Regions from separate parts of the Paenarthrobacter sp. TRD_SC_7 genome, predicted to be linked through region 3. Evidence: riboswitches for the same ligand, from Rfam matches in the RefSeq annotation. Region 3 holds a riboswitch; each other region holds the start of a gene.
What was found. A riboswitch is a leader RNA that binds a small molecule or an ion and turns the genes downstream of it on or off. The one in region 3 is predicted to bind cyclic di-AMP.
Positions count from the first base shown of each region.

Region 1 (6,966 bases), 700 kb from region 3:
GCGTAGAGCTCCAGAAGGCCGTGGATCCGAAGAACACGATCGCCGGGCTGCGCGCCGTGCTCTCGCGGACATCCGGTCCGCCGGCGAGCTTGTCGACTCGTTTGGTTGAAGCGTTCGTCCACGGCGAGGACATCCGGCGCCCGCTGGGGATCCGCCGCGACTATCCCGCTGAGCACGTGGCCACCGCCCTTAGCTACCAGGTGAAGACCACCACCAAAATGGGTGGTGGCAAGGAAATCGCGGAGGGCTGGCGATTGGTGGCATCTGACACGTCCTTCGACCATGGCAATGGTCCGGCAGTCGAAGGTCCCGCCATAGCCCTGCTGCTCGCAGTGTCCGGTCGGCCCGTGAGGGACGACGAGTTGGGTGGCCCGGGCGCGCCGATTTTCCTGCAACAGTCGGGAAACCAGTGAAAACGGGAGAAAAGATGACCGCGCTACTCTCTGCCGACGTCGAGGTCTTTGGCCTGACCGGCCGAATCCTTTGGACCGAGGGCACGCCTGCGCCGGAGCCGGACGCCGGGCCCGGGTCCGAGCCCGCATATATCTTGATCCACGGCATCGGGGTATCGCATCGATATCTGGCGCGGCTGCATGCTGTTCTCGCGGCGAGCGCGCCTACGTACTCACTGGACCTTCCAGGTTTCGCCGGGACTCCCAAGCCCGGGCGCCAGCTTTCAGTGGAGGACTACGGCGCCTTCATCGCCCAGACCCTTAAGTCCCGCGGCATCGACTCCTACGTGTTGGTTGGCCACTCCATGGGCGTGCAATTTGCGATCGAAGCGGCCTTGTACGCCCCCGAGCAGGTCCGGCAGTTGGTACTGATGGGTCCCGTGGTGGATTCACGGCACAAGAATGTGTGGCGGCAGTCGCTGGCCCTGACCATCGACGGAGTACTTCGCGAGAGCCCCACGTCCAACCTGATCGTCATGTCCGACTATGTCCGTTGCGGCCCCAGGTGGTACCTCACCGAGCTGCCGGTCATGATGGAATACCCCACGGAGAAACGGTTGGCCGGTATCCAGGTGCCGGTGCTGATTCTGCGCGGGAGCCGGGACCACGTGGCCGGACCCGAGTGGTCGCTCCGGCTTTCGCGGGCGGTGGCCCAAGGGCGCCTGGTGGAGATTCCGGGCGTCGGGCATGTGGCGCAGCACATGCGTCCCAAGGCTGTAGCGGATGCCATCCGGAGCTTCGTCACCTCAACCACGCTTCACAGCTGAGCGTTAAGTACGACGCCGTCCCATGGGTTGGGTGCCCCTTGTTGGGTCAGCGCGCCGCGGCTAGGCTGGCCGGGCAGGCACAATAGTAAGCCTGCTTACGAAAGGGTTGATCGTGACAGACAAAGACTCAAATGAAGAAATTCAAGGCTTCGGCGCAACCGGCGCCACTGGGCCCTACGGCGCCCCGACGACCCATGGGACTGACAAGGCCGACGTCAACGCCGATCCCGAATTGCGCCAGGACGAGGACGATGATCCGGCCGCATCCGCCAACCCCGATCCACTCGACGGCAACATCACAGGGCTGGAGCCAGGCGGCGGAGTACCCCCGGGAGAAACCCCGCCCGCCGAGGACAGCATGAGCATGGACCAAGGGCACGAGGAGTAACTACTGACCGGGGCAGCCTAGCTAGGGAAGCCTCAGGATTTCCCCGAGGTCATACTCGACCGGTTCCTCCAACTGCGAGTACGTGCAGCTCTCGGGCGTCCTGTCCGGCCGCCACCTCCGGAACTGCGTGGTGTGCCGGAACCTGTCGCCTTCCATGTAGTCGTAGGCCACCTCGATAACGAGTTCGGGGCGCAGGGGCACAAAGGAGAAATCCTTGCCCCCGCTCCACCGGCTTTGGGCGCCGGGCATGCGTGAACCGCCGGCAGCGTCGTCCTGGTTGGCCCACTCGCCCCACGGGTGCTCGCTGAGTTCGATCTGATATGGCTCCAGCTCTGCGACCAGAGCCTCCCGGCGGGCCATGGGGAACGATGCCACCACTCCCACATGATGCAGCCGGCCAGTGTCGTCATGAAGGCCGAGCAACATCGACCCCACAACTTTGGCGGTCTTGTGCCAGCGGAATCCGGCCACCACGCAATCCGCCGTGCGCTCGTGTTTGGTCTTGAACATCAGGCGTTTGTTGGGTTGATAGGTCCCGTTCAGCGGCTTGGACAGCACGCCGTCCAGTCCCGCGCCTTCCAACTGCACGAACCACTCCTGCGCCCGTTCGAGATCCGTCACCGCGGGGGTCACATACACGGGAGGCTCTGCCTTGGCGAGTGCCCGTTCCAGAAGCGCGCGGCGCTCTGAGAACGGCCTGTCCATGAGGTTTTCGTCGCCCAAGGCAAGAATGTCGAACGCGATCATGGAAGCCGGGGTCTTCTCGGCAAGCATCCTGACCCGGCTGTCGGCGGGATGGATCCGCTGCTGCAGAACCTCGAACTCCAGCCTGCTGCCCTCGATCAGGACGATTTCGCCGTCGATCACGCATTTGTCCGGGAGGTTCTTCCGTAGGGCATCCACCACTTCCGGGAAGTATCGGGTCATTGGCTTCTCGTTGCGGCTGCCCAGGATGATCTCATCGCCGTCCTTGAAGACGATCGTCCTGAAGCCGTCCCATTTGGGCTCGTAGTGCCCAACATCGGGGATGGCCGGAACGGATTTGGCGAGCATGGGCGAGACGGGTGGCATCACAGGCAGGTCCATAGACAATGTCTACCTGCCGGTGCACCGCGAAGCTAGTGTCAGGCCATGGATATCTTCCTCGTGTTGGCCCCACCAGGCCGTGCAGATCCAGAAGATCCAGTACGAGCTACCGGCTCCCGCGCCGGCCCCGAAGCCTAAGTCATAGAACCCCATCGCTTGGGCAGGCCTACCGCCCGTTACATTAATGTGACTTTACTTTCCGGCTCATGTACCGTCGTAGGGCGACCCGTATCTCCGCTGGGCCGCTTCCGGATTGACGCCGAGCTCTGCCGCAATCCGGGATCCGCCAGACCCGCGGCAGAGGCGGGGGACCCACAGTTCCCGGGCTTGGTATCCAAGTCCTCGGGGTGAAGCCGCTTAGGCGGCCGGACGGCCTCGTCCGAACCCGACAGCTAACCTCGAAGGCGTTGAGAGGCAACCACCATGTCCCCAACCATGGATCAGCCGCGCCGCGCCCACAATGAAGGCGAGCGCACCAAGCCAACCGGACGCCGTCGGGCCCAACCCAGCGGATTCCCCACCAACGCACCGGCGGACTCCGCCGCTGCGCCCCAAAATCCAATTAGCACAGGCACGACGCCGGAACCCGCCACTGCGGCCCTGCCCACCATCGCGGCGCCCGCGACGCGTGCGGCGGTTCGTGCGGCCGAGCGGGAGAGGGCAGCCCGGGCTGTGATCGCGCCCGAGGAATCCCTTGCCGAGGCGTCCGCGACTGAGCATTCCGCAACTGCAATGATCCCCACGGCTGCGATCTCCAATACGCAGGCGGCAGCTCCGAAGTCGACCACGCCTGGACCCCCTAGCGCGGCGATCCCCGTTGTGCAGCCGGCTGGCATGGAGCCGGGTTCGCAGGAGTTCGGCACCCAGGAATCCGCAACCGCAGCTATTCAAGTGGTGCAGCCTGCAACGCCGGAACCCGCCACGGCGGCCATTCCCGTGGTGTCTGCCCGCGAAGAATCCGCGAGCACACCCGAACCGGCCGAGTCACCGCGGGGCAAGTCCCCCGCGCAGGTTGCTGCCGCGGCAACGGCGTCGGCAGCACTGGCAAGCCGCAAGGATGTTCGGAAGCAGGCTGCCGCACCCACAGCTGGCAGGTCCAGCTTCGGACCGACGTCCTCCTTTGGCCGCGAACCTCACTCCGCCCTTCGAAAAGCAGCGTCGGTCAAGCACATGAGCCAGCGCATGGCCGTGGTTGCAGGGGCGCTTGGCCTTGTGCTGACGGCCGGGACGCTGGGGCAGGCCCTGGAGTTGCCCTTCTTCGGCCGGGAGACTCCAGCGCAGGAGGCCAGCGGGAGCGATGATCGCACCTCGACTTCGGCGTCTCCCGCGCCCAAGGCTTCGTACTCCACGGCTTCGTCGCCATCAGCCTCGTCAATGGCCACGGCGTCCTCGGAAGCCGGGCAACCGGCAACGGTAGCGGAGGCGCCCGCGGCAGGGTCGCCGTCGTCGACTGCGACCCCGCAGGTCTCACTCGCGGACCCGGTATGGGTTCCGTCAGCCGCACCCTCTTCCGTCCCGGCCGTTCCTGGCGTGACCAGCCCGATCCCCACCCAGCCGGCTCCTGCGCCGAGCGAGGTGCCGTCGGACACCATCACAACGCCGCCTGCGCCGACCCCGACCCCTACGCCGACCCCGACGGTCACGCCGACGCCGACTCCCACACCAACGGAGACTGCAACGCAGACCTCCAAGCCGCGGCCGGGCAAGCCGAATGCCGCCACCACGCCGCAGCCCACGGAATCGGGGCTTCAAAGCATCCTGGATGCAGCCCAGCAGGTCCTCAAGTGAGCACGCGCCTGCCCCGTACCTCCAGCCATGTGGGGTGGCATGGCCGGCACTGCAGCAGCAGCCGGACTGCCACGTTCCGTCGCCGGATGGGACGCTGGAGCTGCCAGCGCTTGAGGCGCTCGTAAAGCATCACAACAAAGGAGGCAGGCACCCGGGTGCCTGCCTCCTTTGTGGCGTCTAGTTTCTGGCGTCAGATCCGCGGCCGCCCGGCCCAACGCCGCGCCTTCAGGGCGGCATGTAACTCGAGCCGGATCGCGCCACTCAACGGATCAGCACCGATGTGTTGGCGGATCCGGCCGAGTCGGTTGTAGATGCTGCTCCTGTGGAGGTGAAGTTTGGCGGCGACGTCCTGAACCGAGCCATCATTGTCATAGAGCAATTCCAGGACGGGCAGAAGCTCGCCGTTCTTGTCCTGGTCCTCCAGCGTCAGAAAATGCACCGATCCCGTGTCATCCCAGCCACCCGGCGCCAGCAGGCGATCAAAGAGCTGGTAGACACCAACACTCCGGCTGTCCACGAGCTCACCTAGCGGGAGGTCCACTGCGGCCGCTTGCGCAGCAACCTTCGATTGACGATAAGCCCCCGATAGCTGCCGGATGACTTGGAAGGGTTCACTGATGCCCAGGATCACCCTGTCCACCTTGCGGCCAGCGCGCTTCGCAAGCTCCAGTTGATAGTGCACCAACACCTGGGCATGGTCCGCCCGGCCCCCCGACTCGCGGAACAGGACCACCGAATGTGTTTCTGTTCCGGCGCTGAACAATGCGGCATTGACGCCGATAGTGGACTGCAACGCCGCCGAACGATGCGTCAGGGTTGCGGCAATGGGATCGACGTCGGACCTCGCGCCGTCCGGGTCGAGGATGGTCACCAGCTGCCATGGACCGCGCCCTTGGATTTCCTTCCACCCCGCCACAGCTGCCACAGCGTTTGATTCGCCGCTGCAGGCTGACAGGAACTCCTGCTCGCGCCGTCGCCGGAACTCTGATTCGGCCGTGTTGGAATCAAGGAGCAAGCCCGCCAACAGGTCCAGCTCGTCACGCACGCCGGGCAACTCGGTGAGTATCGCCGTCGCGCTTTGCTCTTCAAGGTCCAGTTGCACCCACAAGTAGCCCACGCGGAAACCCCGCACCAGGAGTGGCACGCAGACGCGGCCCAACATGCCTAGTTCGTCGTTGGCGGGAACGACGACGGGACGCACAGCGGTTGCGATGCCGTGGGAGAGCTGCCACGCACTGACATCGGTAGGGACGCGCTTGCTGAGGAGGAAGTTCACCCTGACGCGGTCGGCGTGTGACTGGTTGGAGCTGTAGGCGAGGAGGACGCCGTCGAGGTCTTCAAGGGACAGGCCGCGGCCAAGCTTCAGTGCGACGCGTTCAACGATCTGTTCCACGTCCTGCTGCATCTGAAAAGCGTACCAACAGCAGGCGACACCTGACGTTCCAGCGCTCGACAAATGTCGAGCCGCCTTGCTGAAGATCGTTGTATTCACAGGGATTCCCTGTGCTGGCGACTCTGCGTCCATGTCGCCTGCCTCACAGCCGGATTTATTCTGGAATCACAGCCCGCAACAAATTTTCGGCCGACGAGGCCGCTAACGATGGAGCCCACAGATGATCATCGGCGTCCCCAAAGAAATCAAGAACAACGAATTCCGCGTAGCCATCACGGCCGCCGGTGTCCACGAGTTCCGCACCCACGGACACACCGTTCTGGTTGAGCGCGGCGCAGGGCTCGGCTCGGGCATCACCGACGAGGAATACTCGATCGCCGGAGCCGAAATCGTCAACGAAGCTGACGACGTCTGGGCCCGCGCGGACATGGTCATGAAGGTCAAGGAACCCATCGCCGCGGAGTACCACCGCTTCCGCAAGGGCCTCATCCTCTTCACTTACCTGCACCTCGCCGCAGAGCCCGAGCTCACCGCCGAGCTCATCAACTCCGGCGTCACCGCCATCGCTTACGAAACCGTGCAGGAAGGCCGCACCCTCCCGCTGCTCGCCCCGATGTCCGAGGTTGCAGGCCGCCTGTCCGTGGTGGTCGGCGCTTCTTCCCTCATGGCTCCGGCCGGTGGCAAGGGTGTCCTCCTGGGCGGCGTACCGGGCGTGCGCCCGGCGAAGGTTGTTGTCCTCGGCGCAGGCGTTGCGGGAACCAACGCCGCCGCCATGGCGCTGGGCCTCGGTGCTGATGTCACCATCATGGACATCAACATCAACCGGCTGCGCGAACTGGATGCCCTCTACCAGGGCCGCCTGAAGACCGTTGCTTCCAACGCCTACGAGATCGAGAAGTCAGTTATCGACGCAGATCTGGTGATCGGCTCCGTCCTGATTCCGGGCGCCAAGGCTCCCAAGCTGGTCACCAACGAACTGGTTGCCCGCATGAAGCCAGGCTCGGTCTTGGTGGATATCGCTGTTGACCAGGGCGGCTGCTTCGAGGACACGCACCCCACCACCCACCAGGAACCGACGTACAAGGTCCACAA
Region 1 covers NZ_CM149587.1:710,182-717,147, reverse strand. The annotation lists gene AC0J5Z_RS03615 (maleylpyruvate isomerase family mycothiol-dependent enzyme) at 1-413, shown strand, start outside; gene AC0J5Z_RS03610 (alpha/beta fold hydrolase) at 428-1,219, shown strand; gene AC0J5Z_RS03605 (DUF6480 family protein) at 1,332-1,607, shown strand; gene AC0J5Z_RS03600 (ATP-dependent DNA ligase) at 1,629-2,693, opposite strand; cyclic di-AMP (ydaO/yuaA leader) riboswitch at 2,968-3,114, shown strand; gene AC0J5Z_RS03595 (hypothetical protein) at 3,117-4,481, shown strand; gene AC0J5Z_RS03590 (PucR family transcriptional regulator) at 4,672-5,886, opposite strand; gene ald (alanine dehydrogenase) at 6,095-6,966, shown strand, end outside.
Region 1: another riboswitch for cyclic di-AMP. It lies ahead of AC0J5Z_RS03595 (hypothetical protein); the one in region 3 lies ahead of AC0J5Z_RS00070 (NlpC/P60 family protein).

Region 2 (6,966 bases), 470 kb from region 3:
CACGACACGCGGTGAAGCAGGCGTGTCCAAGGTATTTGACGGCCAATGTGGGTGATGGCAGCACCGGCGCCGGAAGCGCCCGCCGCTGAATCACCCCGCGAACGCGAAAGCGCCCGCCCTTACAGGACAGGCGCTTTCGGCGTAGTGCTACTTAGATCGAGTATTCGGGTGCTGCCCAAACGATAACTTCGGGGTGCTCGTAGAAGCGGTAACCCTGGCCGCGGACCGTGCGGACGGTGTTGGCGAGGCGGCCCAGCTTGGAGCGGAGGCGGCGGATGTGGACGTCGATGGTGCGCTCGTTGGGTACCTCTTCGGCATTGCGCCAGAGGCCCTCGAGCAATTCGTCGCGGCCAACCGTGCGGGTGCCGTTCTCGACGAGGTAGTTGAGAAGCTCGAATTCCTTGAACGTCAGGTTCAGCGATTCGCCGTCGAGGTGCACTTCGCGCCGGGCGAGGTCGATCAGCACGCCGGACGGACGGGATTCCTGCTGGGGCGCCGGGCGTGCGGCTTCAGTGCGCTGGCGTGCGGCAACGGTGGGGTCGCCGAAGGTGGAACGCACGACGTCGAGCGCGGACCCGGGTGCCCCTGCGGGGGCAACTGCGACGGCGGCGTAGCTTTCAGCGCCGGTCACGAGGGATTGCGCGTAGGCCCGGATTTCCTGGGCCAGCTTGGCGATGGAGGTTCCTGCAGCTGCTGCGGTTTCTTCGTCAATGCCCATGTAGAGGACGAAGCCGCGGGCGACGTTGTCGTTGGCAACGGGGCGGAGCTTGTCCGACTGCGCAATCACAGGAGTGGGGGCCGTCATGGGTGCCGGCTCTGCGGTGGGGACTGCGCGCAACTGGCCGTAGGAGTTGGGGTTGTAGCCCTGCGGCACGTATCCGGGCGCCTGCTGACCAGCCCCTTGCGGAGCGGGAGAGTAGCCTGGACGGCTGCCGAAGCCGGGGCGAAGCCCTGCGTTTGACGCGGCCTTGTTGGCGTTACGGACGGAGATGTGGACGTATCCAGATGCAACTGACATGGAGTGCTTACCTCAAAAGTGAATAGCCGTCATCGCGGCTTCGAATGCTGGTTGTCCCCGCAATGAGTTTGGGGAGGGGCGCCCAACGCTGGGCTAGGGGGCGAATGCCTGAAACTTCTTGGGGTGGAAAGTTAGGCTTGCATTCGACAACAGCGGTCATCATGGCCAGCGGGTGTGCTGGGCCAGGTTGCTGCGGCTGCAGGTGCTGTTGAGTTCTTGTTCACATTGGAAGTGTGCAACGTAACAATGGCAACACGCAAGTAACAAAGCGCGGAACCGTCCACATTTTGAGACGCGGAGGTCTATTGTGCTGCAAATCACAATTCAGTGGAGGTCATAAATGAACACCATTTCATTCGGCTGGAGTAGGAAATCTTCGCACTTCAGTGAATTATCTTCGGCGAGGTCGGCATCCTGCGCACCTCACTTCCAAGGAACTCCCTCCACACTGAATCTCACGATCTGAAACACTTGTTGTCCAATCGTAGGTATCCCCCCTCGCCGATTTTCTGCCCCAAAGTCTGCTACAAGCTGTAGAACACAACGAAATCGGCGCACAAGGTGCCTCCGCAAGAGCGTGTGCAGGTGCTCCCACCTCGCTAGTGTGGACTTCACAGCGTCCTCACAGGACGTGCAAAGCGTCGGCTTACCGGCAGAAGGGAAAGTTGTCCCATGGCCTCCTCGCACTCCATGACCAACAACCTTCCCCAGCTGACCCACCCGGACGGCTCTCCAATCCGCGCCCTGGTGGTGGATGACGAACCCAGCCTCGCCGAGCTGATGAGCATGGGCCTGCGCATGGCGGGCTGGTCCGTTGCCGTAGCCGGCGATGGTCCGGAAGCAGTGAGCCTTGCCAAGGACTTCCGGCCCGACGTGCTGGTCCTCGATGTCATGCTGCCCGGTTTCGACGGCGTCGAGGTCCTGAACCGCATCCGCACTTTCGCCCCGGAAGTTCCCGCCCTGTTCCTCACCGCAAAGGACGCTGTGCAGGACCGCATCGTGGGACTCGCAGCGGGTGGGGACGACTACGTCACCAAACCCTTCAGCATGGAGGAAGTCCTCCTTCGCCTTCACCGGCTGGTCCAGCGTTCCGGCGTGGCAGCCATGGACACAGCAGAGCTGGCGGTGGGAGACCTCACCCTGAATGTGGACACCCGCGAAGTGACACGCGCCGGCGAGGATATTCCCCTCACAGCCACGCAGTTTGAGCTTTTGCGATACCTCATGGAGAACCCGAAACGAGTGGTAAGCAAAGCCCAGATCCTGGACCGTGTGTGGGACTACGACTTCGGCGGACAGGCCAACATCGTGGAGCTTTACATCTCCTACCTGCGCAAAAAGATCGAAGCGAACCACCCGCCCATGATCCACACCATTCGCGGTGCCGGATACGTTATCAAGCCTGCGGACTAAGCGTTGAGCAAACGTTCGGGAGTGGCCAATAAGCCACCGCGAAGTTGGCTCAACCCGTCCACCTGGCATTTGCGCACACGGCTGGTCCTGGTGGCTATGGCCCTGTTGATCGCGATTTGCGGTGCCGTGGGAGTGGTCAGCTACGCCTCCATGGACATGTTTTTCAACAAGCAGCTCGACAGGCAGTTGGAGCAGGCGTCCAGCCGCGCGAACAGCTTCGGCAGGCCGCCGTCGAACTTTCCCTCCTCCCCCTCAGGTAGGCCTGACCCGCTGGAGGCCAGAGGCCAGGCGGCGGGGACACTCAACGCGAGGATCGACGGATCCAGCGTGCGAAGCTCAGGTCTGATCGACGCCCAAGGCAACCGCGTCGCCCTCTCTGACGACGACGAGCAGGTTCTGCTCTCCCTCCCCGGGGACAACGGCCCTGTTGACCGATCATTCTCCAACGGCGACTACCGGCTCGTGGCAGTCGAAACTGCTTTCGGCGACGTGATCGTGACAGGGTTGCCGCTTGCGGACAAGCAAAGTGCCGAGGCCTCGCTGGTGTGGACCATGGTGCTGGTTTCGCTGGGCGGGTTGGTCTTGATCGGTCTGGCAGGCACAGTCATTATCCGCCGCACCATGCGGCCGCTTGAGCAGCTCTCCGAGGTGGCCACGAAGGTTTCGCGCCTGCCTCTCGACGCCGGCGACGTGGCACTTGCGGTGCGCGTACCGCCGTCGGCCTCCCATCCCGGAACGGAAGTGGGCAGCGTTGGGTATGCCCTGAATCAAATGCTGAACAACGTCTCCAGCGCCCTCGAAGCCCGGCAGGAAAGCGAAACCAAAGTGCGTCAGTTCGTTGCAGATGCTTCGCACGAGCTGAGGACGCCTCTGACTGCCATCCGCGGCTACACGGAGCTGCTGAGGATGACCGAGAACTTCACCGAGGACGGCCGTAAATCCTTGGCGCGCGTCCAGAGCCAATCCGAGCGCATGACCACCCTGGTGGAGGACCTCCTGCTTCTGGCAAGGCTGGATGAAGGGCAGCCGGTGAAGGTTGAGCCCGTGGACCTGACACATCTGGTGATCGAGACCGTCAGCGACGAGAAGGTCATGGCTCCGGACCACATCTGGCAGCTCCAGCTGCCCGATGAGCCCATCACCGTTCGCGGCGATGCCACCCAACTTCACCAGGTGCTGGCCAATTTGCTGTCCAACGCCCGAAAGCACACCAACCCGGGCACGACTGTGGTCACCGGCGTCATGCTCTCCGCAGACGGCAGCGCGGTGGTCACCGTGACGGACAACGGGCCCGGCATCCCTGAAGATTTCCAAGGCCGGATCTTCTCCCGGTTTGCCCGTGCTGATGCCGCAAGATCGGGGTCTGAGGGCACCTCCGGACTCGGCTTGTCTATCGTTGAATCCATCGTTTCAGCGCATGGCGGCAGCGTGGAAATGACCTCACGGCCGGGACACACGGAATTCGCCCTGCGACTCCCCACCGTCAGCAGCGAGGGTCCGTAACGAATTGAGCAAGGCGACTCACCGGCGTCGTGATCTCTGTTACCTAAATGTGACTTCTGCGGAAACCTCCTGTACCGTCGAAAGGGTGGGTCGTCCCTAGCAGGCCCACATCCGGGATGCGCCGAGCTCTGCCACTTCCCGGAGTCCGTTCTTTCTCCGAGGCAGAGACGGGGGACCCAGAGTCTCCGGGCCAGGCCTTTTTGGCCGGCCCTTGGGGTGAAGCCGCAGCATGATGCGCGGCCGGATGACCTCATCCGAACCCGACAGCTAACTCCGCAGGCGCTGAGAGGTAATCACATGTCTGAATTTAACGATCAGACGCGCCCTTCCGCGCGTCACCGCGACGAACACAACGCACCGCTCACCAAGTCGCAGTCCGTCCTCAAGAACGCAGCCCGCCAGGGTAAGTCCGGCCACCGCATGTCCGTAGTAGCCGGTGTCGTGGCAGCTGCACTGGGCGTTGCATCGCTCGGAACTGCCGCAAACGCCGCATTGACCCTCCCCGAGGCGAGCCGCGTAGCCGGAACCCAGGCCAGCGCCCAGGTCAACGCCAACAAGTCGGCTGAGATCTCCGCTTCCCTGAATGCTGCCGCCAAAAAGGGCGCAGCCGACAGGGCCGCTGCGGACAAGGCAGCTGCTGAGAAGGCTGCCGCTGATCAGGCAGCAGCCGCGCAGGCCGCGGCCGAAAAGGCTGCCGCTGATCAGGCAGCAGCCCAAGCCGCAGCTGAGAAGGCTGCTGCCGACGCTGCTGCCAAGCAAGCTGCCGACGCCGCTGCTGCCGCTGCCGCCGCGGAAGCCGCAGCAGCTGCCGCAGCTCCGAAAGCTGTAGACGACCCCGCTGCTGCCAAGGCGTACGCACTGAGCATCCTTGGCAACTACGGCTGGGGCCCGGGCGAGATGACTGCCCTGAACACGCTGTGGGAGAAGGAATCGAACTGGAAGACCACGGCGATGAACGCTTCCAGCGGCGCCTACGGCATCGTCCAGTCCCTGCCTGCTTCCAAGATGGCTACCGTTGGTCCTGACTGGGAAACCAACTACCAGACCCAGATCAAGTGGGGCCTGAACTACATCAAGGAGCGCTACGGATCCCCGTCCGCCGCTCTGGGCTTCCACTTGGCCAACAACTGGTACTAAGCCGGACTGCTTGATTGCCGCGCCCGTTGCCGCCGTTCGCACCAGTACCCACTGGAGCGGATGGCGGCAACGGGCGCGGCTTTGCCGTTTCACCATGGGTCCGCCGCCGAAGAACGCTACGTCTCCGGTTCGGCCTCCACCGCACCCCGCACGGCTGCGATGGAGGCGGCGACATCGCCTGCGTCCGTGGTCCAATTGCTCACGGAGATCCGCAAAATCTCCCGGCCCCGCCACGCCGAACCGGACATCCATACCGCTCCCTCAGCCATGAGCCGCTGGGTGATGCGGTGTGTGCGATCGTCACTGCCGAAGCTCACCGAAACTTGCGTGAACACGACGTCGTTGAGGACTTCCACACCGGGGATCGCGGCGAGGCCCTCAGCCAAAGCACGGGCATTTGCTGCCAGGCGCTCAACCATGGAAATCACGCCGTCCCGGCCCAGCTGCCTGAGTGCGGCCCAGACCGGAATGCCCCGGGCGCGGCGGGACATCTCCGGAACTTTCTCGAAGGGATCCCCAGGCCCGGCATCCGTGGCAATGAGGTAACTCGTGTGGACACTGAAGGCACGCCTCAGGACTTCCGGGCGGGCAACGATTGCCAGCCCACAGTCGTAGGGGACGTTAAGGGTTTTATGGGCGTCGGTTGCCCACGAATCCGCGTCCTCCACACCTGCCAGCCGGCCTCGCAGCTTCGGGCTCACCGCGGCCCACAAACCAAATGCGCCATCCACGTGCACCCACGCCCCGCGATCGTGGGCCACAGCTATTGCTCCCTCCATGGGATCGAATGCGCCGGAGTGCAGATTGCCCGCCTGCAGGCAGACCAACGACGGGCCGGGCTGCTGATCCATGGCATCGGCCAGCGCATCGGGAAGGATCCGTCCTTCGTCATCGGCGTCTACAGGGACGCATGCACCCAATCCGAGGTACCGCAACGCAAGATCCACTGCGGCATGGCGTTCCCGGCCGGCAAACGTGGTGATGCGTGGTGCGCCACTGAGGCCAAGCGCCTCAAGGTCCCAGCCTGCCTCGTCCATCAGGTACTGACGGCCCGCAGCCAGTCCAACAAAGTTGGCGGTGGTGGCGCCTGTGGTGAATCCGACGTCGGCGGTGGCGGGCAGATGCAGGAGATCCAAAAGCCAGGCGGCGGCAGATTCCTCGATGGCAGCGGCCGCGGGGGTGGCGAACCGGAGCCCGGTGTTCTGGTCCCAGGCGGAGACAAGCCAATCGGCTGCCATGGCGGCGGGCAGGGTACCGCCCATCACCCACCCAAAGAACCGTCCGGACTGGATAGCCATCAAGCCGGGCTCGGCCAGCGCTGCGAGTTCGTCCACCACCTCCGCAGCATCGGTGGCTTCGTCGGGGAGACGCGGCAGGATGCTCTTGGCCACCTGGTCGGCGTCGGACGAAGGGCGGACAGAACGGGTGGGAACCGACGCAAGCCAATCACCGGCGTGGACCATGGCCCGCTCCAATGCAGCACCGTACGCCTCCGGCATCGCAGACATGCGCACAGCCTACGCCCGGTTCACGGCTTGGAACAGACCGCGCAGAAAGGGCTAAAGGGTCAGCGTCAGGAGGTGACCGCCGTCGTCGTCCTTCACAGCACTGACGGTCACCGCCGAGTAGTCCGGGATTCGCCAGATGCCCGGCTCCAGCTCGCCGCCAGCGTCGCCCACCACAACGGTCCGCATCCCCGCCGCACGCGCAGCAGCGATCCCGGCAGGCGCATCCTCGAAAACCACGACGTCGGCCGGGTCGGCTCCCAGCAGCGCCGCCGCCTTCAGGTATCCCTCCGGGTGCGGCTTGCCGCGGGTGACAGACTCGGCAGTGACCGTTGTGGACGGCATGGTAAGCCCGGCCGCCTGCATGCGGATATCGGCAAGGATCCGGTC
Region 2 covers NZ_CM149587.1:4,200,592-4,207,557, forward strand. The annotation lists gene AC0J5Z_RS19925 (winged helix-turn-helix domain-containing protein) at 152-1,018, opposite strand; gene AC0J5Z_RS19930 (response regulator transcription factor) at 1,691-2,431, shown strand; gene AC0J5Z_RS19935 (sensor histidine kinase) at 2,435-3,934, shown strand; cyclic di-AMP (ydaO/yuaA leader) riboswitch at 4,068-4,228, shown strand; gene AC0J5Z_RS19940 (aggregation-promoting factor C-terminal-like domain-containing protein) at 4,232-5,071, shown strand; gene AC0J5Z_RS19945 (pyridoxal phosphate-dependent decarboxylase family protein) at 5,188-6,579, opposite strand; gene AC0J5Z_RS19950 (HAD-IA family hydrolase) at 6,631-6,966, opposite strand, start outside.
Region 2: another riboswitch for cyclic di-AMP. It lies ahead of AC0J5Z_RS19940 (aggregation-promoting factor C-terminal-like domain-containing protein); the one in region 3 lies ahead of AC0J5Z_RS00070 (NlpC/P60 family protein).

Region 3 (6,966 bases):
CTGACCGGGGATCGGGAACATCGAAAGCCGCCGTCTTGGCGACGCTCGAGGCTATCAGCCGGATTCCGGCCAACCCCATGGGCGTCAGAGGCCTGGTGAGGCCTTGCGCGAGGCTGAAGTTCAGGAACGCGTGCTCGCCGGAAGCCGGAGGGGTACGCGTAGTTTGCGGGTACAGCGTGGTGATGGGTCTGGCCTGTGTCAGCCACAACTTTCCGTCGTCATCGATGGCCCACTCGGTATCCTGCGGAGCGCGGTAGTGATCCTGGACCTGAAGGCCCAGCTTGGCTAGCTGGAGGACCTGACGGTCACTGAGGCAGGGCTGCACCCCGGCATCGTTAGGCTCGTCCTGGTTGGGCTGTACGTCTTGGTTGGCCTGTAGGTCTTGGTTGATCCGTTCAACTCGTTCCGTGCCACCGCCCGGTGTGGGACGGATCTGCACTTGCCTATCCCCCAAGGTCCTTTTCACAATGGCACGGCGCTGGACGTCTACAACATATTGGTCCGGGTTCACAGCCCCGGACACCACCGCCTCTCCCAAGCCAGGGCTGGCGTCAATGATGGTTTCATTGCGATTACCCGTCATCGGGTTGGCGGTAAACATGACGCCAGCGGTAGCTGAGTCCACCATTTCCTGCACAACCACCGCCAGGGCCACAGTCGCGTGGTCGATCCCGTTGGTGGTCCGGTAGACCACGGCACGGTCTGTCCAGAGCGATGCCCAGCATCGGCTAACGGCATCCAGAACTGAATCCACGCCCACAACATTCAAGAACGTGTCCTGTTGTCCGGCGAAGCTGGCGAACGGCAGGTCCTCTGCGGTGGCCGAAGACCTGACGGCCACGGGGACGTTTCCCCCCAAGTCCTCGTATGCAGACCGCACCGCTTCAGCGACCCCGGCCGGTACACCGGCGTCCAGCACCACAGACCGGGCTCGGGTGGCAAGCCCACTGAGCCGGTTCACATCTGAGGCGCTGGTCTCCTCCAAAGCCGCGAAGACATCCTCCAAGACAGTAGCCCGGAGCGCCTGCCGGTACGCAGCTGTTGTGAGGCAGAAGCCGGGCGGCACGGGTAGGCCCTCGCCGGCCAGCTCGCCTAGATTGGCTGCCTTGCCACCGACCTCCGGAAGCATCGTGCCGCGGATTTCGGCGATGTCCAGTACGAACGCCTTACCGGATGCGCTAAGGCTGTTACTGTGACCCTGCGATTGCTCCCCGGGCTGCTGGCTGTCCATGAAGTTACAAACTCCGGCTTAGGCAGCGCCGAGCATTGGCCCAAACTTGGGGCGGTCAGCGAGACGGGGATCCTCACGGTCCGGGACAACCAGCACCGGGCCCTTGGCGTGGTGCAGGACTCCGTCGGACGTCGAGCCCAGGAGCATCCCCGCGAATCCACCGCGGCCCCGTGTACCCAGAACCACCAACTCCACGCTGCGGCTGGTTTCCACCAGAACATCAACCGGCGAGCCGTCCCGGAGATCCGTCTCGATGGTCAATGAAGGGAAGTGGCTTCTGAGCCACGCCGCACCGGCGTCAAGCTGGACCCTGATGTCCGCAAACAGGGCTTCGCGGTCCAAGGGAGCCGGAACCCAAGCCAGGGAGCCGCTGTATTGCGGTACAGCACAGATCACCCGGAGCTTTGCTCCCATGCGTTGCGCTTGTTCGGCAGCTTCGAGCACGGCCACGCGGGCTTGCTCGGAGCCGTCCACCCCCACTGCAACCACGTTTTCCACCGTGCGCGGGCCCGCCTTGGCATGCTCAGCCTTGATGTGTTTGTCCTCGGTATTCTCGCCAAGCCGGTCGGCACAATAGAGGGGAACCGTCACCGTGGGACATTTGGCGTGGGCGGGCAAGGCACTGCTCACCGAGCCAAGCAGGCGCCCAACGAACCCGCCGCGGCCCCGGCTACCGAATACAAGGAGGGCCGCCTCCGCGGAAAGGTCCAACAGGACACCTGCGGCATCGCCGTTCTCGACCGAAGCATCAACGTCGATGGCATAACCGGAGACCTTTTCCAGGGCCTGCCGAACGATCGCGTCCGCGCCCTCGCGGATCACGGAATCGTCAACTGTTGCGTAGCCACCATCCAGCCCCGAGGCGGCGAAGATGGGAACGGAGTAAGCCGTGACGATATGCAGGGGAAGTTGCCGACGCTCTGCCTCCCGCGCGGCCCAAACCAAGGCACATTGACCGTGCTCTGAACCGTCCACTCCCACGACGATGCCGCCTGGTTCCACGGCCTGATCCAGGCCGTCCTGTGGCTCTTCACTGTGTCTGCCGTGCTGGTCCATTGGGGGCCTGCCTCTCCACCTACTGCTTGATGTTCCGGCTATTCTGCCAGAGGTTCTCCGCGTCGGATTCCCTGACTGTTTCATTGTCAATGGCCGGAGCAGGAGAAACTCGGAAATTTCTCCTCCCAGTGCCCACTATTCTCGGTCAACAGTGGCGAATCAAGGCGACATCGGGCTATGTGCATAACGGTCCGGGCTCGGTTCCCGTCGGCCCACATTGCGCTGCGGAGGAACATCCAAAACGCGCCGTCCGGGAGGCTATCCATGGCCGAAAAAGTTCGGTAGTGTTCGAGTCACCGAATGGCCGGCAATCGTGTCTCACGACACACACTCCGGCCATTTATTTGCGGCCGCTTGGGGAACTCGGACGCGATCCCACGCGATGCCGCAAGGCACACACGTCAAGGAGGAACCAAGCAGTGTCACACACGCCTGATTCCGGCACGGAACGCACCACAACCGTGGTCATCGGGGCCGGCTTGTCCGGCTTGGCAGTTGCCAGCGAGCTCAGCCGCTACGGCGTGGGCTCAATCGTCGTAGACGGGTTTGGGGCCTTGTCCACTACAGGACCCTCCGTCCATACAGGGATGCTTCAACGCACCGATGCCGCAGATCCCGCAGCAATGCAGCAACGCAACGAGATCCTCCGCCACCTGCGGAACTACGCGGCCAACCATCAGCTGGACGTTCGCAGCACCACCCGTGCCGTCCGCCTTGATTTCTTGGGGTCAGACCCCTCCCGGCAAATCGGATACGGGCTGGCAGCCAGCATGACGACAGCGGGACTGAGGACCGGGCTTCACGTATCCGGCCCGCGCGAATCCACCCCTCGCCAATGGGCCGTCCACACAGCCAACGGTGTCCTCCTGGCGGACCACGTAGTAGTGACCCGCTGCGCCCAAAGCCAGTTGCGCCGCATGCTCGCCGAACTTGGGATAGCCGTGGGCCAGAACTTTGCGGCAGCCATGCGGGCACTGGGGATGCACCTTGTGGGCGTTGGGGATCTTATTACCCCGTCGCCCAAGGAAGTGCTCCGGCAAGCCAAAGCAGTTGGCCAGGCTATTTCATCCAAGGTAGCCCTGCCAGCAGCTCCCGGCATCGCTCTCGCCTAGCGCAGCGCAGCGCAGCACCAACAAGCACGGTACCTACACAGGCCTGACTCCCGCACCGGCCCGCCGCCAACGCGACCTGCCGATCCGCCGTCGTACTTAACTTTTTAGAACAGAACTTAACGCCAAAGGCCGGCGCCTCCGAAGACATTTGTCTTTGAAGGCACCGGCCTTTGAGCTGAAGCGTGAGGCTTATGCGCCTGCGCGTACGTAGGTCAGGGGACCCGTTGCGGTCAGCCAGCTGATCGGGTGGATGCCCGTCTGGTTGCCGTTGATGCCACCGCTGATGGCCTGGCCGTTGCCGATGTAGATGGCAACGTGGCCGGACTGGACAATCATGTCGCCAGGCTGGGGAGCGCTGACAACCTTGCCGTAGTTCATGAACTGCATCGGACCGAGGTCACCAACAGGGATGCCTGCAGAGCCGAGGGCCTTTTCGACCATGGCGGTGCAGTCTTGGAAGACACCGATCTGAGCGTAAGCCGAAGCAACCATGGCAGCGTTGACGCCACCGACTGCGGGGGCAGCAGCTGCAGGAGCGGCAGCCACAGGAGCAGCAGCAACCGCAGCCTTGGCGGCGACGGGAGCTGTTGCAGCAGCAGTGGTGACGGCTGCCTTCTTGGCCACGGGGGCCGCAACAACGGGAGCCGGCTTTTCGATGACCGGAGCTGCTACGGAAGCAACAGCCGGACGCTCGAAGTTGACGGTAGCCGTTGCCAGAGCGGTGACAACCTTGGTGGGTGCCTCGGATACGGTCTCAGCGACCGTTGCGGGACTGGAGTCGCGCTGAACCGGGGCCTCAGCTGCGTGAGCAGCAATGGAACCGGTCAAAACGAGGCCCGAGGCTGCTGCGATAACAGCTGCCTGGCGGCCAGCGCCGGAAGCGTTGCTGGCAACTGCCTTCGAGATGGAGATGAACGGATTAGGACGTACGCTGTCCGCCTTACGACGGCCGCGAAGAATGCGTGAAGACATGAAAGAGCCTCTCCCGATGCCTGCGAGGTTAGCTGTCGGATTCGGATGGGAGTCACCCGGCCACTATCCCCCGCTGTTCAGCGGAAGCTTCGTGACTTCACCCCAAGGCGCGCTCGAAAGCGGCCTAAATTGGGTTCCCCGTCTCTGCCGTAGGTTTGTCTGCGAACGGATTCCGGACTGCGGCAGAGCTAGGCAATCAGGCCGGAAGTGCCCGCTACGTGGAACAGGCACAGGTACTACCGTACGCGATGATTCCGCCGAAGTCACATTTAAGTAACGGGAACGGCGCTTCTGGCGTGTCGCGGTAACCGTTTCGAGATATTCGCAGGTACGTAGAAAACCGCGTTATTCCGCGGGAGTATCGCCGTCGGGGCCATTGGATGCGGCGAGTTTCTTCCGGGCGGTAACGGCAAGGTAAATAACGAGACCGGCAGCCACAACAGCCAACCCCACAATGCTCCACGGGAAGGGCTGGGAGGCGTCCGCTGCCGGCTCGCTGTTACCTGTTCCCGGAGCGGCGGTACCCGCCGTCGGTACTGCGGCTGACGGGGCTGACACCGTCGGTGAGGCACCAGCCGGGCCGCTGGCCGTCGTCGTGCTTCCTGCAGCGGCTGTGAACGTGAAGGTGCCCTCGATGGGGTGGGAATCGGAGCTGACCACCCGCCATACCACCGTGTACTCAGCTGCGGGAGCACCCTCGCGAAGCTTCTGAACGGCTTGGTTGTCGATGATTTCGACAGGACCGTCCGCCCAGTTCTCGCCGCCGGCGGTCACAGTTACTCCGGAACCGATCGCGAGCGGACGGTTGTTGAACGTGATGGAGACCGACGCCGGGACTTCCGCAATGCTGGCACCGTTGGCTGGCGTGGTTGATTCGGCGACGTCGTGCGCAGACGCCGGAGCCGCGGAAAGCAGCAGGGCGGATGCGAAAGCAAGGGCGGCGACGACGGCGGCCAGAAGCGGGCGGATGGTACGCATGGGGCGGTTTCTCCTAGTGTTGGCTTCCTTACAGACTAGGCGAATCGTTCGGAGGGCCCACACCGGACAACATAGGATTTGAGAGCAAACTCCCCTCGATCCCCGGAGACCTTCATGCTGAAACAAGGTTCTGCAGTCGACCGTTACTTCAAGATCTCCAAACGTGGATCCACGTACTCGCGGGAAATCCGTGGCGGCTTCGCGACCTTCTTCGCCATGAGCTACATCGTGGTCCTGAATCCACTGATCCTCTCCGGACCTGACTCGAGTGGAGCCTCCCTGGGCTTCACGGCCGTGGCCGCCACTACGGCTTTCGTCGCGGGCATCCTGACCATCCTTATGGGCGCATGGGCCAAGCACCCGTTTGCCGTGGCCACAGGCCTGGGCGTCAACGCCTTCGTCGCTGTCACAGTGGCCTCCCATCCTGGGCTGACTTGGCCGGACATGATGGGGCTCGTGGTGCTTTCCGGCATCACCATGCTCATCCTGGTGCTCACCGGCTTCCGCACCGCCGTGTTCAGGGCCGTGCCTGAAGCCCTGAAGACGGCGATTGTTGTGGGCATTGGACTCTTCATTGCACTCATCGGCTTGGTCAACGCCGGTTTCGTCCGCCGCATCCCCGACGCCGCCGGCACCACCGTTCCGCTGGGCCTGGGCGTGGATGGCAAGCTCATGGGCTGGCCGACGCTCGTCTTCGCCGTCGGCCTGATCCTGACCATCGCGCTGGTGGTCCGCAAGGTCCGCGGGGCGATCCTGATCGGGATTATCGTGTCCACGGCGCTGGCTGCGCTCCTTGAATTTACGCTGCACATCGGCCCGAGTTTTGACGGCGAAACAGTCAACCCGCGTGGCTGGTCCCTCGTTGCGCCAACCCTCTCAGAGTGGGGCGCTCCTGATCTTTCCCTGATCGGCAAGGCGAACCCGTTCGGCGCGTTCGAACACCTTGGTTTCATTGCCGCTGCGCTGCTGGCGTTCGTGATCCTTCTGAGCATCTTCTTCGACGCCATGGGCACCATGGTGGGCCTGGCCAACGAGGCCGGAACCGTGGACGAGAACGGCAACATCCCCAACGTAGACCGCGTCCTGCAAGTGGATGCGCTCGGGGCGATCGTGGGTGGCGGGGCCTCGGTTTCCTCCAACCAGATCTTCGTCGAGTCCGGTGCAGGCATCGGCGAAGGCGCCCGCACCGGACTCGCATCCATCGTCACCGGCGTGCTTTTCCTGGTGGCCATGTTCTTCACTCCGCTCATCAACCTCGTGCCGTTTGAGGCCGTGGCTCCCGCGCTGGTGGTTGTGGGCTTCATGATGGTCTCCCAGGTGGGCAAGATCGACTGGCAGGACTGGGGCGTCGGCATTCCTGCGTTCCTGACCATCGCCCTCATGCCGTTCACGTACTCGATTGCCAACGGCCTCGGCGCCGGCTTCATCTCCTACGTCCTGATCCGCACATTCCAGGGCCGCGCACGCGAAGTCCACCCCTTGATGTGGGCTGTGGCTGCCGCGTTCCTGCTGTTCTTCGGCATCGGAACTGTGGAGGAGTTGCTGGGCGTCAAGTAGATCCTCGCCGAGATGACATTTGATGCCAATGTTTGGCGCGAACATTGTCATTAAATGCCA
Region 3 covers NZ_CM149587.1:7,782-14,747, forward strand. The annotation lists gene AC0J5Z_RS00055 (PEP/pyruvate-binding domain-containing protein) at 1-1,231, opposite strand, end outside; gene AC0J5Z_RS00060 (universal stress protein) at 1,250-2,287, opposite strand; gene AC0J5Z_RS00065 (FAD-binding protein) at 2,707-3,399, shown strand; gene AC0J5Z_RS00070 (NlpC/P60 family protein) at 3,589-4,371, opposite strand; cyclic di-AMP (ydaO/yuaA leader) riboswitch at 4,375-4,542, opposite strand; gene AC0J5Z_RS00075 (copper resistance CopC family protein) at 4,717-5,349, opposite strand; gene AC0J5Z_RS00080 (NCS2 family permease) at 5,464-6,906, shown strand.

Region 4 (6,966 bases), 910 kb from region 3:
CCCGCGGACAAGGATAAGAAGGTCGCTGAACTGCAGGGCCGTGGCCTGAAGGTTGCGATGGTCGGGGACGGGGTCAATGACTCCCCGGCGCTGGCCCGGGCCGAGGTCGGCATCGCCATCGGTGCCGGAACCGATGTGGCGATGGAATCAGCCGGGGTGATCCTGGCCGGCAACGACCCGCGGGCGGTGCTGTCCATGGTTGACCTATCGAGGGCGAGCTACACCAAGATGTGGCAAAACCTGGTGTGGGCCACCGGATACAACGTCATCGCGGTGCCCTTGGCAGCGGGCGTGCTGGCATTCGCGGGGATCGTCCTGTCCCCGGCCACTGGGGCGGTCCTGATGTCGGTTTCCACGATCGTTGTCGCCCTCAACGCCCAGCTGCTCCGCCGGGTGAAACTGAATCCATCGCAGGTTCGTTGACCATCTGGGGCCATCGGCGCCGGCGCAACGCATCCCCTGATGCCGCGCCGGTGCCGGTAGCCTAGGAAGCAGCAAGCACGCAGGGAGGAGGAGCAGCATGGCCGCGCAACGCACCATGGCCGGTTCCGCCCTGCTCACGGCCTCCTTTCTGGCCACCGTCCTCGCTATCGTCGCCGGAATCCTGGGCATGCACGTCATGACCGGCACCCACTCGGCACACTCAAGCGGCATCGTTTCCGCAGGTACGCCGGATACGACCGGACCGGATTGGTCTACATCCGGAAGCGAAGCATCCGGGCACGCCGATCACCTGGTCTCATCGCCGGAGCCTGCCGTGTTGCAGGCGCTGTCTACGTCGAACGGTGCAGCCTCCCTGACGCAGTGCTCCTGCTCCGGAAACTGCTCAAGCCAGCACTCCATAAGTGCCTCCTGCATTCCCACCGTCGCGACCGGTGGCCTGGCGGCGCCGGCGCCGGATGACTCGATCTCCATCACGGGCCAGTCCGCAGCCTCCACCAGCACAGATCGTGTCCCCTTGTCCTACCGTCCCGGCAGTCCTTCACCGGGTGACTTGTCGATCAGCAGAACGTAGGCGTTCCGCCTGCCCGGGCCCAAGCCCAGCCATTCTTTTCTTGCGCCCTCCCAGCCCTTAGCCGTGGGACGGCCCAGCTGATGCATCCCCCTTTTGCGCGGGCGTCTTTGCGCCCCCCGAACTCTTGTGAAGGACCTGATTTTGATGAATACGAAGAAATTCTTACCTGCTGCCGCAACGGCCATCGCTGCCGCCATCGCACTGGCCGGCTGCGGCGCTTCCGGTGGTTCCAGTTCCTCCGGTACGTCCATGCCGGGAATGGACCACGGCAGCAGCTCCTCCAGCGCATCAAGTCCGGCAGCGGCCGCGGACCATAACGCCGCCGACGTGATGTTCGCCCAGATGATGATCCCGCACCACGCCCAGGCCGTGGAGATGAGCGACATGATCCTCAAGAAGCAGGACATTCCCGCCGAAGTCACAGCCCTGGCTACCCGGATCAAGGACGCACAGGGACCGGAGATCGAAAAGATGACCGGCTGGTTGAAAGGCTGGGGCGAACCCACTCAGATGGCCGCCGGGCACAGCATGGACGGCATGATGGGCGCCGAAGACATGACCAAGCTGGAAGCCGCCCAGGGTGTTGAGGCCGCGAAGCTGTTCCTGACCCAAATGATCGCCCACCATCAAGGTGCCGTGACCATGGCCAAGACAGAAACCGCGGACGGGAAGGACACCGCAGCTGTCCAGCTCAGCAGGGACATCGTGAGCGCCCAGGAAACCGAGATCAAGGAAATGCAGACGCTGCTGGCCGCCCTCTAGCCAGCCCCACAGTGGCGCCGGCCCCCTCACCCAAAGAGGGGCCCGGTGCCCTCTGCATACCCGCCTTCCCCCCTAACCTGGAGCTTCCTATGCAATTTTTCACCACCGCGACAGCACGGACCGGCGCCCTTACGGCGGGTGCCGCGCTCCTGCTCTCCTTGGCTGCCTGCGCCCCGGCCAGCCCACAGGCTTCCACAACGCCTTCCGTCGAATTGACGGAGAAGGCCCTGCCCAGCAGCCATGTCCACGGACTGACCGTCAACGGTGACACCAGCCAGGTGCTGTTGGCCACCCACGACGGGCTGTTCGACGTCACCAAACAACCGGCCAGAAAGATCGGCGGCACGAACGACCTGATGGGTTTCACCGCCGGAGAGAACGGCGTGTTCTACGCCTCCGGTCACCCCGGCCCGGGCTCTGACCTGCCCAACCCCCTCGGTCTGCTCAAGTCCACCGACGGAGGACAAACCTGGGAGAAACTCTCACGGCAAGGCGAATCCGACTTCCACGCCCTGACCACCACCAAATCCGGGATCGTCGCCTTCGACGGGGAACTGCGCAGCAGCCCCGACGGGAAAACCTGGAACACCGTAGCGGCCATGTTCGCCCCCGCAGTCCTGGCCGGACACCCGGACAGCGACACCATACTGGGCACCACCACCGAGGGAATCCAGCGCTCCACCGACGGCGGGGCAACCTGGACCCTGGATAAGACCGGACCAGTGATTCAGTACGCCGCATTCGCCAACCCGGACGAAGCGGCAGGCGTCGCCCCTGACGGGACCACCTACTACTCGGCGGACGCCGGCAAGTCGTGGACCAAGAAAGGACGGATCGACGGTGAAGTTCTAGCCATTGCGGCCCTCAAGGGCGCCGACGGGAATCCCTGGATCTGGGCTGCCACGCCCGAAGGGATCGTTGTCTCCACCGGTGGAGGCACGAGCTACCGCCCCGCCGACGCCCCCTGACACGGGCCGACGGGGGTCGATTCCGACCGGGACCTCCGCAAGGAGGTCTCTGTCGGATTCCCCTGACCAATGCGTTCCTGGCCGCTGCTGAAACTATGGCCGCGCCGGCGGCGCTGCCGCTTGCCGGGTACGTATCGCCCTTCCGGCTTAGGGCTTTTCCGAAGTGACCTCTGAAAGGAGGAAACCTCGCCCAACAAGGGCAAGGATCCCTGCCCCGACGACGGCGACCAAGGGCGCCTTGCTGTCGTCGGGGCCGGTAGTCTGCGTCGGTGCAGTGGGCTGCGGAGGAGTTGTGGATTCCGCCTGTGTGGGTGCCGCGTCGGAGGCCGTCGAGAGAGTCGTCAGGTCCTGCCCGGAGTTGGCCGGGGCTCGGGCTGAGTCACACGAAGATATCGGGCCCGGAAGGTGCGACCTTACCCCCGCGTATGCCCTGGGTTTAAGGCCATCTACCGCATCCCGCCGCAGGGTGTGCCTCCACTTTGGGTGTCGCCATGCATCGCGCTTCACGGTATACGCCATAGTCGACGAAACGGCACGACTCTTGATGGACACGCCAATCCCATGGTAACGAAATTGTAACTTCTTACTCCTTTTGGTTAGTCTTGGATTCGTACATACCCGCCATGGGTATGCTGGCCCGTTTCGCCAAACCCCGTCGGCGGTCCATGACTTTCTAGATCCAGGCGGGGGCGGAGGACCCAACAGCGGTGCGCGTAGCACCTTGGGGTGAAGCCGGCCCTGCGATTGCCCGCCCATCGGCGGGGCAGCGGGGCGGGCCGGACAGTCCACTCGTCCGAATCCGACAGCTAACTTCGCCGGCGCCGAGAGGACCCCCGCATTGCATTTCCGTTCCCAGCACCGGCGCCGTCGCGCCGCCCCCATGTCAACTCCCACCAGCCCTGGCCGTGGGACCGCTTATCATCTTTCTTCGCTGCTTAACCGTGGCCCTCGGTTCGGTGCAGCGGCGGCAGCGACCGGCCTGATCGCCGCCTCTGTCTTATCCGCCGCGCAAGCGGAGCCCGGGAGATCTGGCGCTGCACCGAACCTTGTCCCGGCCGCTGAACCAGTCTCGGCCGCGCAGCCGATGATCGGCGCCGAAGCAGCGGCTTCCCTTTCTTTTGACCGCCCGCTCGTCGGTTCGCAGGCGGCGCCTGCTCCGGTGGCCGCCCCGCCAACAAAGGTAGAAGCAGCCCCGGCGGCTGCCGCCCCAGCCCCCGTGGTTGTCCCCCAGGCCCCGCCGGCTGAGTCTGCTCCCGGCCTCCGGGCACCTATGGCTTCGGTCAACGTCAGCTCACCCTTCGGCCTCAGGGTGAATCCGCTGACGGGAGCAACCGGAGAATGGCATACCGGGATCGACCTGACCGGAGCGTGCAGCACTCCGGTCTTCGCTGCCGGGCCAGGGACCGTCGTGGAGGCGGGCTGGAGCCAATACGGCGGGGGCAACAGGATCGTCGTTGACCACGGTAACGGACTGAAAACCACGTACAACCACCTGGCCAGCATCGGAGTCTCAGTCGGACAGGTCCTCGCCAAAGGTGCCCAGATTGCCGGGGTGGGGACGACGGGCAACTCCACCGGATGCCATCTCCATTTCGAGGTCATGGTGAACGACAAGACAGTGGATCCTGGAACGTTCATCTGAGCCGACAGTTCACCCCCGGCGGGCCGGCCGCTTCATGACCTGTGTGAGGAGCAGAGCCCATGAGCCACCGTATCAGCGCGATGATCGATGCCCACCCAAGAACGTCAGGGCTTGTGGACAAGGAGAAAGTTGGCTGAGTGTATTGCTGCCTGCTTCGAATGTGCCCAAGTATGTACTGCCTGTGCCGACGCGTGTCTTAGTGAGGAAATGGTCGCCGATCTGGTCGCCTGCATCCGCACCGACCTCGATTGCGCCGACATCTGCGCCGCGACCGGCACCATCCTCAGCCGCCAAACCGCCACCAACACCGACATCGTCAGGGCAATGCTCGAAGCGTGCCGGACCGCGTGTGGCGTCTGCGCCAAGGACTGTGAACAGCACGCGGAGATGCACGGGCATTGCACGATCTGTGCCGTGGCGTGCCGCCGTTGCGAGAACGCCTGTGCCTCCCTTTTGGAGACTCTCACATTACCGCTGGCACCTCTCAGGACTAGCAAACGCGCAGGGAGTTTTCTGCCATGGTGGGTTAGAGGGCGGAGGTTTGCGGTTGCGGCCGCAATCCGGCCATGGTGATTCCGACGAGCCGCAGCGCGGCACCAGCGTGACGGCACCCGGCTCAGCGGCCGGACAGGCTCCGGCTACCAGCCCTGGGATAGGTCACTGATGGTTCTTAGCTCTGCTCCCGGAAGTTCCTACTGACCCTTCACGTCCTTTGCTCCTTGGGCTGGATTGGCGCGGTCGCTGTTTTCGTCGTCCTCGACATTGCGAGCCTCAGCGGTGACAGCCCCGAGCTAGGCCGCCTGCTCTGGCTTGCCCTGCAAGCCACAGTCTGGTCGCTGCTCATCCCTTTGGCCCTGGGGTCCCTGCTGACCGGAACGGTCCTGGCACTTGCCACCCGGCGGGGACTCTTCCGCCACTACTGGGTTCTCCTGAAGCTCGCGCTCACCCTCATCGCCACAGTCGTCCTGGTCATGTATACGGATACCATCGAGCCGCTGGCGGACATAGCTAAATGCCCTGTCATGGCCGGCGCGCAAATGCCTTCACCGTTGCTGCACACCAGCGGAGCACTCGTGGTGCTTCTGCTGGCAACCATTCTGGCCGTCTATGAACCGCCCGGCATGACAAGCTACGGACAAAAGAAGCGCCGGACACGACTCCAACAAGTGCCATGATCGAGGCGGGAGCGCCAAACGTGCGCCAGGAAAGCAAATCGAGGCCGTGGGCTATGTCCAGGTCGCGGGCTTGCTGAATCACGGACACTGCCAGGAACCAGGTCCGATCTGCAACTACCGGAGGGCGGCTACCCTGCGCTCCGACAACTATCGGCCATAGGTGATTGACGTTGGATAACGCGGGCCGTACCATCCTGGCGCGTGTCTTGAAGCGGGGTCTTTCAAAGTTCGGACTTTCCGCCTTGAATCAGCCCATAAGCGGTTAGGAGCGGACTAAGCGAGCGATGGCCTCGGAGGCTTCCTGCAGCTTAGCCTCGGCTGCGTCTCCGCCGAGTTGGGCGGCATCGAGGACGCAGTGCTTCATGTGGTCATCGAGCAACCCCAGGGCCACACCGCGCAGGGCAGAGGTCAGCGCTGATACTTGGGTGAGAATATCAATGCAGTATTGTTCCTCATCGACCATCCGCGCGATCCCCCGCGCCTGGCCCTCTATCCGCTTGAGGCGGGCCAAGTACCGCTCCTTGTCGGTGATATAGCCGTGGTTTGCGTGGCCCTCGGCCCCTGTTTCAGAGCTGGGAGGCAGCTGTTTCGTGGTCATTCTATTCCTTGTGGGTAGCCGTAGATGGTAGTGGGTGTGGGTATCCCGTGCCGTCGCGGGAAGATCTGTTTTCCAGAGATTTCACTGTCAGATCGACCACACACCGGAACAGACAGGCCGACGCCCAGCGAATCACCTTACTTATGGTACTAGCGCGGTCCTCGTTTCCGGGCTCTACAGTCACGCTGTTGGTCCGGTTCATCCGCTTTTCCTCTTCGCTACAGGTACCCCCCAAGGGTATAACGTCGGCGATGGGGAATTCAAGACCACCCTCCTTTGTGAGCCGGACAAACGCGCCAGTCCGGCGCCGCTCGAAGCTTGTCAATTGATACCCCCATGGGGTATAGTCACGAGTAATTCAATACCCTCCCGGGGTATGGTGTTCCGGATGGCGAAAGCCGGTACGACGTGCCGCTGCCAGCTCCTCGCCACAATACGTCCGGAACCGAATTCTCAAGCAAGGAGACGATATGACTGACGTTAGCCATAGCAGCCACGGCGGTGAAGGAGCCGGCGGCCTGATGCAGTCGGAGCATGGATACACCTTGGATTTCGATTCCCAACCGCTCGGCAGCGGAACGCAGACGGTAACCTTCCGGATTGTTGGCCCGGCCGGACAGACCATGAATGAGTTCACGCCCACGCATGAGAAGGAACTGCACCTGATCGCCATCCGCCGTGACATGACTGGCTTCCAGCATGTCCACCCGATCAGGGACCAATCAGGGTTGTGGACTATCGCTCTGGACCTCACTCCTGGACCTTGGCGGATTTTCACGGACTTCCACCCGTCCGGACACCACGGG
Region 4 covers NZ_CM149587.1:3,757,575-3,764,540, forward strand. The annotation lists gene AC0J5Z_RS17865 (copper-translocating P-type ATPase) at 1-423, shown strand, start outside; gene AC0J5Z_RS17870 (hypothetical protein) at 521-1,015, shown strand; gene AC0J5Z_RS17875 (DUF305 domain-containing protein) at 1,160-1,777, shown strand; gene AC0J5Z_RS17880 (F510_1955 family glycosylhydrolase) at 1,867-2,745, shown strand; cyclic di-AMP (ydaO/yuaA leader) riboswitch at 3,407-3,578, shown strand; gene AC0J5Z_RS17885 (M23 family metallopeptidase) at 3,626-4,387, shown strand; partial or broken gene AC0J5Z_RS17890 (four-helix bundle copper-binding protein) at 4,447-4,852, shown strand; gene AC0J5Z_RS17895 (DUF2269 domain-containing protein) at 5,107-5,562, shown strand; gene AC0J5Z_RS17900 (metal-sensitive transcriptional regulator) at 5,825-6,160, opposite strand; gene AC0J5Z_RS17905 (hypothetical protein) at 6,631-6,966, shown strand, end outside.
Region 4: another riboswitch for cyclic di-AMP. It lies ahead of AC0J5Z_RS17885 (M23 family metallopeptidase); the one in region 3 lies ahead of AC0J5Z_RS00070 (NlpC/P60 family protein).